3 regions of the Serratia ureilytica genome follow, and region 3 is predicted to be linked to each of the others. Evidence: predicted binding sites of a transcription regulator. Region 3 holds the regulator's gene; each other region holds the start of a gene.
What was found. Region 3 encodes PurR, which represses purine synthesis genes. Its sites were predicted from a motif close to CANGCAAACGTTTGCNTG; they were not measured.

Region 1 (5,001 bases), 1.7 Mb from region 3:
GGGTGGCCGGCGGCGGCCATCCAGTTGGCGGACAGCTTCACGCGCTTCAGGCTGCCGATTTCCGTGGCGGCCAGGTTGGTCAGCGCTTCCCCGACCGCCAGGCGGCCGGAGGCGGCGAAGTCCAGCAGCGCCACCGGCGCGCGTTCGCCGAGCGACATCGCTTCGCCATAATAGCAGTCCAGACTGGCGGTGGTGACCGCGCAGTCGGCTACCGGGATCTGCCACGGGCCGACCATTTGGTCGCGCGCCACCATGCCGGTGACGGTGCGGTCGCCGATGGTGATCAGGAAGGTTTTCTCCGCGACGGCCGGCAGATGCAGCACGCGCTTCACCGCGTCGGCCAGCGTGATGTTCTCACGCTGTACCGCCTGGCCCTGCGCCTGCAGACGGGTCACGTCGCGGGTCATCTTCGGCGTCTTGCCGAGCAGCACATCCAGCGGCATGTCGATCGGCTGATTGTCGAAGTGACGATCGTTCAACGTCAGATGTTGCTCTTCGGTCGCTTCGCCGATCACCGCGTAAGGCGCGCGCTCGCGGCGGCAGATCTCGTCGAACTGCGCCATCTGCGCCGGGGCGATCGCCATCACGTAACGTTCCTGCGATTCGTTGCACCATACTTCCAGCGGGCTCATGCCCGGCTCGTCGTTGAGGATGTCGCGCAGTTCGAAGCGGCCGCCGCGGCCGCCGTCGCTCACCAGCTCCGGCATGGCGTTGGACAGGCCGCCGGCGCCGACGTCATGGATAAACAGGATCGGGTTCTGGTCGCCCAGCTGCCAGCAGCGGTCGATCACTTCCTGACAGCGGCGTTCCATTTCCGGGTTGTCGCGCTGCACCGACGCGAAGTCCAAATCGGCATCGGACTGGCCGGACGCCATCGATGACGCCGCGCCGCCGCCCAGACCGATATTCATCGCCGGGCCGCCCAGCACCACCAGCTTGGCGCCGACGGTGATTTCCCCTTTCTGCACGTGATCGGCGCGGATGTTGCCGATACCGCCCGCCAGCATGATCGGTTTGTGGTAGCCGCGCAGCTCCACGCCGTTATGGCTGTTGACGCGTTCTTCATAGGTACGGAAGTAGCCCAGCAGCGCCGGGCGACCGAATTCGTTGTTGAACGCCGCGCCGCCCAGCGGGCCTTCGGTCATGATGTCCAGCGCGGTGACGATGCGCTCCGGTTTGCCGAAGTCCTGCTCCCACGGCTGTTCAAAGCCGGGAATGCGCAGGTTGGACACCGAGAAGCCCACCAGGCCGGCCTTCGGCTTGGCGCCGCGGCCGGTGGCGCCTTCGTCGCGGATCTCGCCGCCGGAGCCGGTCGCGGCGCCCGGCCACGGCGAGATCGCCGTCGGGTGGTTGTGGGTTTCCACCTTCATCAGGATATGCGCGTCTTCCTGATGGTAATCGTACGTGCCGTTCTCCGGCGCGGCGAAGAAGCGGCCGACCTGCGAGCCTTCCATCACCGCGGCGTTGTCTTTATACGCCGACAGCACATAGTCCGGCGTCTGCTCATAGGTGTTCTTGATCATTTTGAACAGCGACTTGGGCTGCTGTTCGCCGTCGATGATCCAATCGGCATTGAAAATCTTGTGGCGGCAGTGCTCAGAGTTGGCCTGCGCAAACATATAGAGTTCGATATCCGTCGGGTTGCGCCCCAAACCGGTAAAGGCATTCAGCAGGTAATCGATCTCGTCCTGCGCCAGCGCCAGGCCGAGCCGGACGTTGGCCTGCTCCAGCGCGGCGCGCCCTGCGCCCAGCACGTCGACCGACTGATACGGCGCCGGCTGATGGTGCGCGAACAGCTGTTCAGCCTGTTGCAGCTCGCTGAAGACGGTTTCCATCATGCGATCGTGCAGCAGCGCGGCGAGCTGGTGCCACTGGGCCTCCGTCAGCTCAGGCGCCTTGACGTAGAACGCCAGACCGCGCTCCAGCCGCAGCACCTGTTGCAAACCGCAGTTGTGGGCGATGTCGGTGGCTTTGGAAGACCAGGGGGAAATGGTGCCCGGGCGCGGCGTGACCAGCAGCAGCCGGCCTTCGGGGGCGTGTTCGGCGAGAGAAGGACCGTACTTGAGCAAGCGCTGAAGTTTGGCGTGTTCTTCGGCACTTAGCGGTGCGCTAACATCGGCAAAGTGGACGTACTCGGCGTAGATATCACTGACGGGCAGGTGGGCGTCCTGGCAGCGGGACAGCAGTTTGGTAATGCGAAAAGCCGATAAAGCGGGCGAACCACGCAGAATTTCCATAATCAAAGTTCTCTCGTCTTCGAAGCGACGGATAAGACGCTTCATTGGGCGCAACAGGGGAAAACGCGCGTCATTATAGAGAATCCTCGCCGCCGACGAAACCGTTTGCGTAGGGATTATTGATAAAAGCGCGCCGCACCGTCGAATTGTCATAACGTATCAATAAAGTTGCACACTGGCGTTTTGTTGCGCAAAATGCCCCCCGCACTGGTGATTTAACCATGAGAAAAGTCGCGGTTGTCGTCGCCGGCGTACCTGTGCCACCACTGGATAACTATTTGAAACGTCTTAAAATAAACTACATCCTCATCGGCGTTGTCACCCTGCTTCTGGCTCTCGCGCTGTGGCCCAATATCACCTGGCGCAGCGGCCAGGGCGGGCAACTCCAGGAGATCATTTCCCGCGGCGAGTTGCGTATCAGCACGCTGAACTCACCGCTGACCTATTTCAACACCAAGCAAGGGCCGGGTGGGCTCGACTACGAACTGGCCAAGCGCTTCGCCAACTACCTCGGGGTAAAACTGGTGGTGATCCCCCATCAGAACATCAATGACCTGTTCGACGATCTGGACGACGACGACGCCGACCTGCTGGCGGCGGGCCTTATCTACAACCAGGAGCGCCTCAGCCGCGCGCGCACCGGCCCCGCCTACTACTCCGTTTCCCAACAGCTGGTGTACCGGCTGGGCACCCCGCGGCCAAAAGGCTTCGCCGACATCAAAGGCAAGTTGGCGGTCGCCTCCGGTTCCGCGCATGTCAGCACGCTAAAGCAGCTCAAACAGGATAAATACCCGGATCTCGCCTGGGAGTCCTCCAGCGATCTCACCTCCAAAGAGCTGCTGGAGCGGGTTGCCGACGGCAAGCTGGACTATACCCTCGGCGATTCGGTGACCATCGCGTTGCTGCAGCGCATCCATCCGCAGCTGGCGGTGGCGTTCGACGTCACCGACGAAGAGCCGGTCACCTGGTACCTCAAACGCGACGGCGACGACAGCCTGTACGCGGCGATGCTGGATTTCTACAGTCAAATGGTGGACGACGGCACCCTGGCGCGGCTGGAAGAGAAATACCTCGGCCACGTCGGCAGCTTCGACTACGTGGATACCAAAACCTTCCTGTCGGCCATCGACTCGGTGCTGCCCAACTTCCGCCCGCTGTTCGAGAAACACGCCAACGAGATCGACTGGAAGCTGCTGGCGGCCATCGCCTATCAGGAATCGCACTGGAATCCGCAGGCCACCTCCCCCACCGGCGTGCGCGGCCTGATGATGCTGACCCGCGCCACCGCCGACGGCCTGGGGGTCAACGATCGCCTCGATCCGGAAGAGAGCATTCAGGGTGGCGCCCTGTACCTGCAGCGGCTGATGGCCAAGGTGCCGGACAGCGTGCCGGAAGATGAGCGCATCTGGTTCTCGCTGGCGGCCTACAACATGGGCTGGGGCCATATGCTGGACGCACGCAAGCTGACCAAAACGCAAAAAGGCAATCCGGACAGCTGGGTCGACGTCAAACAGCGCCTGCCGATGCTCAGCCAAAAGCGCTACTACCCGCAGCTGACCTATGGTTATGCGCGCGGGCGTGAAGCCTACAACTATGTAGAAAACATCCGCCGCTACCAGGTCAGCCTGGTGGGTTATCTGCAGGAAAAAGAGAGAAAGGCGGCGCAAGCGGCCGCCGAGCAGGAAGCGTTGGGAAAAGGCTATCCGACGGTGATGCCGGAACTGGCGCTCAACTACTGATTATTCCGGCTTATCCGCCGCCCGCTGCGCCAGCTTGAGCGCTTTTTTCTGTTCGCGGCGCAGGCGGAAGAAATTGCTCAGGGTGGCGGCGCATTCGTCCGCCAGCACGCCCGAGACGATCTCCACCTGATGATTCATGCCCGGATGGCGCAAAATATCCACCAGCGAACCGGCCGCGCCGGTTTTCTCGTCGGCGGCGCCGTACACCAACCGGCGGATGCGGCTGTGCACCATCGCGCCGGCGCACATCACGCAGGGTTCCAGCGTGACGTACAGCGTGGCGTTCAACAAGCGGTAGTTTTGCAGCACCGCGCCGCCCTGCCGCAGCGCCATGATCTCGGCGTGCGCGGTAGGATCGTGCCGGCCGATCGGCCGGTTCCAGCCCTCGCCGATGACCTGATTGTCCAGCACCAGCAGCGCACCCACCGGCACCTCGCCCTCTTCCTGCGCGCGCAGGGCCAGCTGCAATGCCTGACGCATCCAGTACTCATCGTTATATTCAGTCATCGCATAATTCCTCGTGCGCTTTTGCGGCGGGCATTATACACACTAGCCTCCCTTTGTCGTAGCCGCCCGCCAATGGCTATACTGGCCGAATCAGCGTGTGATTCAGGGACCAGAAGCATGAAACTCAGTAAAAAGAACGCCGTCGTGGTGCGCAAGGCGCTGGACGGCTGGGTTGGGGAAGGTGCCTTGACCCCCGAGCAACAACAGCAACTGCTGCTGCATGTGGACGTGCAGCCTTTCGACTGGCGGCGGCTGGCGCGCTATGCGTTTCTCGCCGCGCTGGCCTCGTTGCTGATCGCCGTCACCAGCCTGTTCGCCGACAGCGCACTGCTTGAATGGCTGAGCGAACTGTTCCGCTTCGACGCGCCGGTGCGCATGGCGATCGCCGGCGTACTGGCGGCGCTGGCCTACGTCTGGGCGCTGCGTCGTCGTCAACGCCACCCGGAAAAACGCTACGGCAATGAGGCGGCGCTGTTTGTCGCCGTGTTGCTCACCGCCTGCGCCTTATGGCAACTGGG
Region 2 (5,001 bases), 2.0 Mb from region 3:
TTATGAGGTCCGCTTGCTCTCGCGAGGTCGCTTCTCTTTGTATATGCCATTGTAGCACGTGTGTAGCCCTACTCGTAAGGGCCATGATGACTTGACGTCATCCCCACCTTCCTCCAGTTTATCACTGGCAGTCTCCTTTGAGTTCCCGGCCGAACCGCTGGCAACAAAGGATAAGGGTTGCGCTCGTTGCGGGACTTAACCCAACATTTCACAACACGAGCTGACGACAGCCATGCAGCACCTGTCTCAGAGTTCCCGAAGGCACCGATCCATCTCTGGAAAGTTCTCTGGATGTCAAGAGTAGGTAAGGTTCTTCGCGTTGCATCGAATTAAACCACATGCTCCACCGCTTGTGCGGGCCCCCGTCAATTCATTTGAGTTTTAACCTTGCGGCCGTACTCCCCAGGCGGTCGATTTAACGCGTTAGCTCCGGAAGCCACGCCTCAAGGGCACAACCTCCAAATCGACATCGTTTACAGCGTGGACTACCAGGGTATCTAATCCTGTTTGCTCCCCACGCTTTCGCACCTGAGCGTCAGTCTTCGTCCAGGGGGCCGCCTTCGCCACCGGTATTCCTCCAGATCTCTACGCATTTCACCGCTACACCTGGAATTCTACCCCCCTCTACGAGACTCTAGCTTGCCAGTTTCAAATGCAGTTCCCAGGTTGAGCCCGGGGATTTCACATCTGACTTAACAAACCGCCTGCGTGCGCTTTACGCCCAGTAATTCCGATTAACGCTTGCACCCTCCGTATTACCGCGGCTGCTGGCACGGAGTTAGCCGGTGCTTCTTCTGCGAGTAACGTCAATTGATGAACGTATTAAGTTCACCACCTTCCTCCTCGCTGAAAGTGCTTTACAACCCGAAGGCCTTCTTCACACACGCGGCATGGCTGCATCAGGCTTGCGCCCATTGTGCAATATTCCCCACTGCTGCCTCCCGTAGGAGTCTGGACCGTGTCTCAGTTCCAGTGTGGCTGGTCATCCTCTCAGACCAGCTAGGGATCGTCGCCTAGGTGAGCCATTACCCCACCTACTAGCTAATCCCATCTGGGCACATCTGATGGCAAGAGGCCCGAAGGTCCCCCTCTTTGGTCTTGCGACGTTATGCGGTATTAGCTACCGTTTCCAGTAGTTATCCCCCTCCATCAGGCAGTTTCCCAGACATTACTCACCCGTCCGCCGCTCGTCACCCGGGGAGCAAGCTCCCCTGTGCTACCGCTCGACTTGCATGTGTTAAGCCTGCCGCCAGCGTTCAATCTGAGCCATGATCAAACTCTTCAATTAAAAGCTTGATTTGCTTCCACTCGAGAAGCGATGCTCAAAGATTTACTGCATGAATTTTACTTCAGTTAGTCACTCTTCAAGACTTGATATTTTTTTGCATCCGAAGATGCTGGATATCGTCTTGTGGAGTGCCCACACAGATTGTCTGATAAATTGTTAAAGAGCAGTGAGTTAGGCGCTTTCGCTTGCTAACTCGAGGCGGCGTATATTACGCTTTCCTCTTTCAGAGTCAACCCTAATTTTCAGGATTTTTTCTCTGCGACCCCCGGAGACTCTGTGAAGTTGTTCACATGTTCCGTGTCGATGGAGGCGCATTATAGGGAGTTCCTCGCAGGCCGCAACAGGTATTTTCAGCAAAAACGATCGTTAGCTGCATTCCACAGCAAAACCCCGCTTTATACCCACTTGCACACAGTGTTATCCACAGATGCGATTTGTACGGAAAATTTACGAGCGCCACGCAAACGTTTTCGCTACAATTCCCCGCGACGAAACGATCCCCCTTTTTACGGGGGCGTTACCTGAATTTGTGCCTGTCCCTCCCTTTATAAGGCAGAAAACCGCGCTTTATAGAGAGAACGAGGTGGACATTCACGTAACGCTCTTTAATTGCGACTCAAAGCCAAGGGATAAAACCATGCAACAACCTCGTCCAATCCGCCGGGCTCTGCTCAGCGTGTCTGACAAAGCCGGTATCGTTGAATTCGCCGAAGCGCTTTCCCAGCGCGGCGTTGAACTGCTCTCCACCGGCGGCACCGCCCGCCTGCTGGCAGACACCGGTCTGCCCGTTACCGAAGTTTCCGACTACACCGGCTTCCCGGAGATGATGGACGGACGAGTTAAGACCCTGCACCCGAAAGTTCACGGCGGTATCCTCGGCCGCCGCGGCCAGGACGACACGGTCATGAATCAGCATGACATCCAGCCTATCGACATGGTGGTCGTCAATCTGTACCCGTTCGCCCAAACCGTGGCGCGCCCAGATTGCTCGCTGGAAGACGCGGTCGAAAATATCGATATCGGCGGCCCGACCATGGTGCGCTCCGCCGCCAAGAACCATAAAGACGTCGCCATCGTGGTGAAGAGCAGCGACTACGCCGCCATCATTACCGAGATGGACAACAACGACGGCTCGCTGCGCTATGCCACCCGCTTCGATCTCGCCATCAAGGCTTTCGAACACACCGCCGCCTACGACAGCATGATCGCCAACTACTTCGGCGCGCTGGTGCCGGCGTACCACGGCGAGACCGAACAGCCGTCCGGCCGCTTCCCTCGTACCCTGAACCTCAACTACATCAAGAAGCAGGATATGCGTTACGGTGAGAACAGCCACCAGCAAGCCGCCTTCTATATAGAAGAAGAGGTAAAGGAAGCGTCCGTCGCGACCGCCGAGCAGCTGCAGGGCAAAGCGCTGTCCTATAACAACATCGCCGATACCGACGCCGCGCTGGAATGCGTGAAAGAGTTTGCCGAACCGGCCTGCGTGATCGTCAAGCACGCCAACCCTTGCGGCGTGGCGATCGGCGACGACATCCTCGCCGCCTATGAGCGCGCTTACCAAACCGACCCGACTTCCGCCTTCGGCGGCATCATCGCCTTTAACCGCGAGCTGGACGCCGCCACCGCGCAGGCGATCATCAGCCGCCAGTTCGTGGAAGTGATCATCGCGCCAAACGTCACTCAGGAAGCGCGCTCCCTGCTGGCCGCCAAACAGAACGTGCGCGTGCTGGCCTGCGGCCAGTGGCAGCAACGCGTGGCGGGGCTGGACTTCAAGCGCGTCAACGGCGGGCTGCTGGTACAGGATCGCGATCTCGGCATGGTGACCGCCGCCGATCTGCGCGTGGTATCCGAGCGCCAACCGACCGAACAGGAACTGCGTGACGCGCTGTTCTGCTGGAAAGTGGCCAAGTTCGTGAAATCCAACGCCATCGTTTATGCACGTGACAACATGACCATCGGCATAGGCGCCGGCCAGATGAGCCGCGTTTATTCCGCCAAGATCGCCGGCATCAAAGCGAGCGACGAAGGGCTGGAAGTGAAAGGATCCGCCATGGCCTCCGACGCCTTCTTCCCGTTCCGTGACGGCATCGATGCCGCAGCTGCAGTCGGCATCACCTGCGTGATCCAGCCTGGCGGCTCGATCCGCGACGACGAAGTAATCGCCGCCGCCAACGAACACGGCATCGCGATGATCTTCACCGACATGCGTCATTTCCGCCATTAATTCCTTTTGCCGCGTGCGCTCCGGCGCACGCCATTCGTGGAGCCCCTGATGAACATTTTGATTATCGGCAACGGCGGGCGCGAACACGCGCTGGCCTGGAAAGCCGCCCAGTCTCCGCTGGCGGATAAAGTCTACGTTGCGCCGGGCAATGCCGGTACCGCGCTGGAAGCCAATCTGGAGAACGTGGCGATCGCCGCCACCGATATCCCCGCCCTGGTCGCTTTCGCCCAGAGCCATGACATCGGTCTGACCATCGTCGGGCCGGAAGCCCCGCTGGTGATTGGCGTGGTCGACGCCTTCCAGGCCGCCGGTCTGAAAATCTTCGGCCCGACGCAGGCCGCCGCGCAGCTCGAAGGCTCCAAAGCTTTCACTAAGGATTTCCTGGCGCGCCACCGCATCCCGACCGCCGAATATGAAAACTTCACCGACGTGGAGCCGGCGCTGGCCTACGTGCGCAGCAAAGGCGCGCCGATCGTCATCAAGGCCGATGGCCTGGCGGCCGGTAAAGGCGTGATCGTCGCGATGACGCTGCAGGAAGCGGAAGAGGCGGTGCGCGACATGTTGGCCGGCAACGCCTTCGGCGACGCCGGTCATCGCATCGTGGTGGAAGAGTTCCTTGACGGTGAAGAGGCCAGCTTCATCGTGATGGTCGACGGCGAGAACGTGGTGCCGATGGCCACCAGCCAGGACCACAAGCGCGTCGGCGACGGCGACACCGGCCCGAACACCGGCGGCATGGGCGCCTATTCTCCCGCACCGGTAGTGACCGACGAAATCCACCGGCGCGCCATGGACCAGGTGATCTGGCCGACGGTGCGCGGCATGGCGGCGGAAGGCAACACCTACGTCGGCTTCCTTTACGCCGGCCTGATGATCGCCGCCGACGGCCAGCCGAAGGTGATCGAATTCAACTGTCGTTTCGGCGATCCGGAAACCCAGCCGATCATGCTGCGCCTGCGTTCCGATCTGGTGGAACTGTGCCTGGCGGGCGCCGAAGGTCGCCTGAACGAGAAAACCTCCGACTGGGACGAGCGCCCCGCGCTCGGCGTGGTGCTGGCGGCCGGCGGTTATCCGGGTGACTATCGCAACGGCGAGGTGATCCAGGGGCTGCCGCAACAGGAAAGCGCCGACGGTAAGGTCTTCCATGCCGGCACGCGCCTGCAGGGCGATGACGTCGTCACCAGCGGCGGTCGCGTTCTGTGCGTGACGGCGCTGGGCGACACCGTGGCGCAGGCGCAACAACGCGCCTATCAGCTGGCGGAAGGCATCCAGTGGCCGGGCAGCTTCTGCCGCAAAGATATCGGTTATCGCGCGATTGCGCGCGGCAAGTGATTCGACCTGATAAGGTCATGACAAGAGGCTCCGCAGCGCGGGGCCTTTTTTATAGCTGGTCTTCTTTCGGTTCCCAGCTGCAGAAGTCGTCGTTTGCTACCAGCAGCAGCTCGCTGCCTTCCGGCGCTTCCAACCAGGCGACGCTCACCGGCCG
Region 3 (5,001 bases):
AAGCGCGAAAAAGATCGTCAGCGCCAAACCCAAGGCCAAAGCGCAGAAAACCGCCAAAATTAAAGTCACCCCGCCGAAAAAGGGCTACAAAAAAGGCTATGGCCGCCACCGCGAAGCCGGTATGGCCACCGCCAAGCTGGCGCGTGATGAAAAACCATTGAAACTCAGCCCAGCGCACAAAAAGCGTTACCAGCACGCCAAGCAGACCGCGATGGCCAAGCTGATGGATCAGATGGGCAAGCCTTACCGCTGGGGCGGCAGCTCGCCGCGCACCGGCTTTGACTGCAGCGGCCTCATCTATTACGCCTATAAAGACGTGGTGAAAATCAAGATGCCGCGCACCGCCAACGAAATGTATCACCTGCGCGACGCGGCGCCGATCAAGAAAAGCGAACTGGAAAGCGGCGATCTGGTGTTCTTCCGCATTAACAACCGCGGCGTGGCGGATCATGTCGGCGTCTACCTCGGCAACGGCAAATTCATCCAGTCGCCGCGCACCGGCGAAGAGATCCGCATCAGCCAGCTCGATAACGACTATTGGCAGAACCACTACATCGGCGCTCGCCGCGTAGTAACGCCGAAAACCATCCGTTAATTCCCTGCTCTTCGCGGTTGCGGCCTCGGCCGCAACCGCCTGCTCAAGCTATCGCCCATCGCACTCCCCCACGCGCATTTCTCGCTTTTCCTCCTGTTTTTTATGATGAAAATTGTTAAGATTGAATGACCACAATAAAAAACGGCCCATCCGGCGTTCGCCCCGGCGAGAAGCTGAATGGCGCTGTAAAGGAGGAAGCAATGTCGTTTGAATTACCTGCATTACCGTATGAGAAAAACGCGCTCGAGCCGCACATCTCCGCCGAGACTCTGGAATACCACTACGGCAAACACCACAACACCTACGTGGTTAACCTGAACAACCTGGTGAAAGGCAGCGAGTTCGAAGGCAAATCGCTCGAAGAGATCATCAAGACCTCTAACGGCGGCGTGTTCAACAACGCCGCGCAGGTGTGGAACCACACCTTCTACTGGCACTGCCTGTCGCCACAGGGCGGCGGTGAACCGCAGGGCGAACTGGCGGCGGCGATCGTCAAATCCTTCGGCTCTTTCGCTGCGTTCAAAGAGCAGTTCACCGATGCCGCCGTGAAAAACTTCGGTGCCGGCTGGACCTGGCTGGTAAAAAAACCGGACGGCGCGCTGGCGATCGTCAACACTTCCAACGCGGCAACCCCGCTGACCGGCGAAGACAAACCGCTGCTGACCGTTGACGTGTGGGAACACGCGTATTACATCGATTACCGCAATGCGCGTCCAAAATACCTGGAAAACTTCTGGGCGTTGGTCAACTGGACCTTCGCGGCGGAAAACCTGGCGTAAGCGCAGGGCTTGCCTAAGTGATGAGGCGCAGCTTGGCTGCGCCTTTTTTAAAACTGGCGGGAAATCAGTTCAACGCGGCGACAAAGCTGAAAGCGATGATCATCGCCAATGCGCAAACGGTGGTGAACAGCGACATCTTCAGATCGGTATCCATGACAACTCCTTTAAAATGGGCTTTCCTAAGGATAAAAGGCGCACAATTAGTACGTCAAATCATTTTCCCACAGTTCGCCGATAAAATCTTGTTATCATTTCCCGGTTTATAATCTCGATTACCTCTTCCACTTTTGTTCAATATGCGACAAAATTCGCAGTTCACAACTGCGTACCGGCATTCATGCCCCTCCTGATTAGCGCTGACGACTTCAACACTAAAAACTCAGTTTTCGCTTCTCTGGAGAAGGATCTACGTAGGCAAACGATTAACATCACACTTACATGCTGTAAACATGTGAGTTCAGGAGTCATTCCTTACATGGCAACGATTAAAGATGTGGCCAAACGCGCGGGCGTTTCCACCACCACCGTTTCGCACGTCATCAATAAGACTCGTTTCGTCGCCGAAGAGACCAAAGCGGCCGTGTGGGCCGCCATCAAAGAGCTGCACTACTCGCCGAGCGCCGTGGCGCGCAGCCTGAAAGTCAATCACACCAAGTCTATCGGTCTGCTGGCCACCTCGAGCGAAGCGCCCTACTTTGCCGAAGTGATCGAGGCGGTGGAAAACAGCTGCTACAGCAAAGGCTATACCCTGATCCTGTGCAACTCGCACAACAATCTGGACAAACAGCGCGCCTACCTGGCGATGCTGGCGCAAAAGCGCGTCGACGGCCTGCTGGTCATGTGTTCCGAATACCCGGATCAGCTGCTGGGCATGCTGGAAGACTACCGCAACATCCCGATGGTGGTAATGGACTGGGGCGCCGCGCGCGGCGACTTCACCGACACCATCATCGATAACGCGTTCGAAGGCGGCTATCTGGCCGGCCGTTACCTGATCGAGCGCGGCCACCGCGATATCGGCGCTATCCCGGGCCAGCTGTCGCGCAACACCGGCGGCGGCCGTCATCAGGGCTTTATGAAGGCGCTGCAGGAAGCGCATATCGATATTCGCGAAGAGTGGATAGTCCAGGGTGACTTCGAGCCGGAGTCCGGTTACAAGGCGATGCATCAAATTCTGTCGCAGAAACAGCGACCGACCGCGGTATTCTGCGGCGGCGACATCATGGCGATGGGCGCCATCTGCGCCGCCGACGAACTGGGGCTGCGGGTGCCGCAGGATATTTCCGTGATCGGCTACGACAACGTGCGCAACGCCCGCTACTTCACCCCGGCGCTGACCACCATTCATCAGCCGAAAGAACGTCTGGGCGAAATGGCCTTCACCATGCTGCTGGATCGCATCATCAGCAAGCGCGAAGAATCGCAGGTGATCGAAGTGCATCCGAAGCTGGTCGAACGCCGTTCGGTCGCCGACGGTCCGTTCATCGACTACCGCCGCTGATCCTCCTCCCTACCGGAAGCCGGCACGGCTTCCGGTGCCGCCTCACTCAGCCACTCCTGATTCAGCGTCTCGCCATCGCCCAAATACGCCAGCAGCCAGCTCATCGCCGGTGACGGTTTATCCTGTTGCCAGGTCAGGCAGCAGGGGCTGGCGGGAAACGGCTGCTGCAACTGCAACGCCTTCAGCTCACCGCGCTGCACCCGCGGCAGCGCCAGATGCGCCGGCATCATGCCGACGCACAATCCGGCGCACAAACAGTCGAGCGCCGAGGTCCAGTCCGGCACCACCAGCCGCCGCTGGTTATCCAGCGTCCAGGTGACGCGCTTGGGCAGATTGCGCGAGGTGTCTTCCAGACAAAGCGCAGGGTACGGCCTCAACCGATCGTCATTCAACGGCCCTGCCAGCTGCGCCAGCGGATGCTGTGGGCTGACTACGCACAGCCAGTTCATATCCCCCATGTCGCGGAAAGCGAAGCCGCCGCCGACCGGCACCGCGCGGGTGGCGCCGATCGCCATGTCCACCCTGCCGTCCACCAACGCATCCCACACGCCGTTAAACACCTCGGGTTGCAGCATCAACTCGACGTCGGGGAAATGACGGTAGAAATCCAGCACCAGCTGGCGGCTGCGCTGCGGTTTGACGATGATGTCCACCGCGATATTCAGCTGACCGCGCCAGCCGTTGGCCACCTGTTGACAGTGGCGGCGGGTGTCGAGCATTTTTTTGATAACAGCTCGCGCATCCTTGATAAACAGCGCGCCGGCCGGCGTCAGTTCCACATCTCGGTGACGCCGCTCAAACAGCGGCACCGCCAGCCATTGCTCCAGCTGCCGCACGGTATAACTTACCGCCGACGGCACCCGGTGCAGCTCCTGCGCCGCCGCGCTGAAACTGCCGGTGCGCGCCACCGCATCAACGACCTCGAGAGAATATTCAGACCACATCGCTTTGCCTTCAATTTTTTTAACAGCACTTTGCAAATATTACCGTTTCACAAGCAGAGATCCAGCCGGATACACTGGCCGGCGCTAAAAACCTGCGACACTAAAATATTAACGAGAAATACCATGCGAAATTCCTTTGGTTTTATGTTCTACCTCGCCGGCCTGAGCATGCTGGGTTATCTGGCGACCGATATGTACCTGCCCGCCTTCGGCGCCATGCGGGAGGAACTGCAAATTTCCGCCGGCGCGGTCAGCGCCAGCCTGAGCATCTTTTTGGCCGGCTTCGCCTTCGCGCAGCTGCTGTGGGGGCCGCTCTCCGACCGTCTGGGACGCAAACCGGTATTGTTGATTGGCCTAACGCTGTTCGCGCTCGGCTGCCTGGGCATGCTGTGGGTGGAAAATGCCGCGCAGCTCTGGATACTGCGCTTTATTCAGGCCGTAGGTGTCTGTTCCGCCGCCGCCATCTGGCAAGCGCTGGTGGTCGACCGCTATCGTGAAGGCCAGGCCAACCGCGTATTCGCCACCATCATGCCGCTGGTGGCGCTATCGCCGGCGCTGGCGCCGCTGCTGGGCGCCTGGCTGCTGAACCACGCCAGCTGGCGCGCGATCTTCGCCGTGCTGCTGGCCATCACCGCCTTGTTGCTGTTGCCGACGCTGCTGCTCAAAGAGAACGCCAGGCCAAAACCCGCCGTCGACGCGCCAAAAAGCAGCGTCAGTTTTTGGCAATTATTGAAATCCCCGGTATTCAGTGGCAATGTCGCCATGTACGCCGCCTGTTCGGCCGGTTTCTTCGCCTGGCTGACCGGCTCGCCGTTTATCCTCGGTGATATGGGCTACGGCCCGAGCGACATCGGCCTGAGCTATGTGCCGCAGACGCTGGCCTTCCTGCTGGGCGGTTACGGGTGCCGCGCCGCGCTCAAGCGCATCAATGGCAAAACCCTGCTGCCGTGGCTGCTGGTAGCTTATGCTGTCAGCATGGTGGCCCTGTATCTGGTGGCAACCCTGACCAATCCGACGCTCACCACGCTCCTGATCCCGTTCTGCGTGATGGCGCTGGTCAACGGCGCCGGCTATCCGATCATGGTGGCCAACGCGCTGATGCCGTTCCCGGACAGCAGCGGCAAAGCCGCCGCGCTGCAAAATACGCTGCAGCTGGGGCTGTGTTTCGTGGCGAGCATGCTG

Region 1: the regulator PurR is predicted to act here: its motif matches at 2,332-2,349, upstream of purL (phosphoribosylformylglycinamidine synthase).
Region 2: the regulator PurR is predicted to act here: its motif matches at 1,746-1,763, upstream of purH (bifunctional phosphoribosylaminoimidazolecarboxamide formyltransferase/IMP cyclohydrolase).

What each region holds. Positions count from the first base shown of each region.
Region 1 is NZ_CP071320.1:1,100,997-1,105,997, reverse strand. Features, by position in the region: gene purL (phosphoribosylformylglycinamidine synthase) at 1-2,240, opposite strand, end outside; gene mltF (membrane-bound lytic murein transglycosylase MltF) at 2,516-3,976, shown strand; gene tadA (tRNA adenosine(34) deaminase TadA) at 3,977-4,483, opposite strand; partial or broken gene J0X03_RS05110 (DUF2157 domain-containing protein) at 4,601-5,001, shown strand, end outside.
Region 2 is NZ_CP071320.1:4,755,048-4,760,048, forward strand. Features, by position in the region: rRNA gene J0X03_RS22510 (16S ribosomal RNA) at 1-1,288, opposite strand, end outside; gene purH (bifunctional phosphoribosylaminoimidazolecarboxamide formyltransferase/IMP cyclohydrolase) at 1,926-3,515, shown strand; gene purD (phosphoribosylamine--glycine ligase) at 3,564-4,847, shown strand; gene J0X03_RS22525 (DUF1481 domain-containing protein) at 4,897-5,001, opposite strand, start outside.
Region 3 is NZ_CP071320.1:2,769,566-2,774,566, forward strand. Features, by position in the region: gene J0X03_RS12865 (C40 family peptidase) at 1-595, shown strand, start outside; gene sodB (superoxide dismutase [Fe]) at 796-1,374, shown strand; gene cydH (cytochrome bd-I oxidase subunit CydH) at 1,439-1,528, opposite strand; gene purR (HTH-type transcriptional repressor PurR) at 1,850-2,875, shown strand; gene punR (DNA-binding transcriptional activator PunR) at 2,863-3,819, opposite strand; gene punC (purine nucleoside transporter PunC) at 3,943-5,001, shown strand, end outside.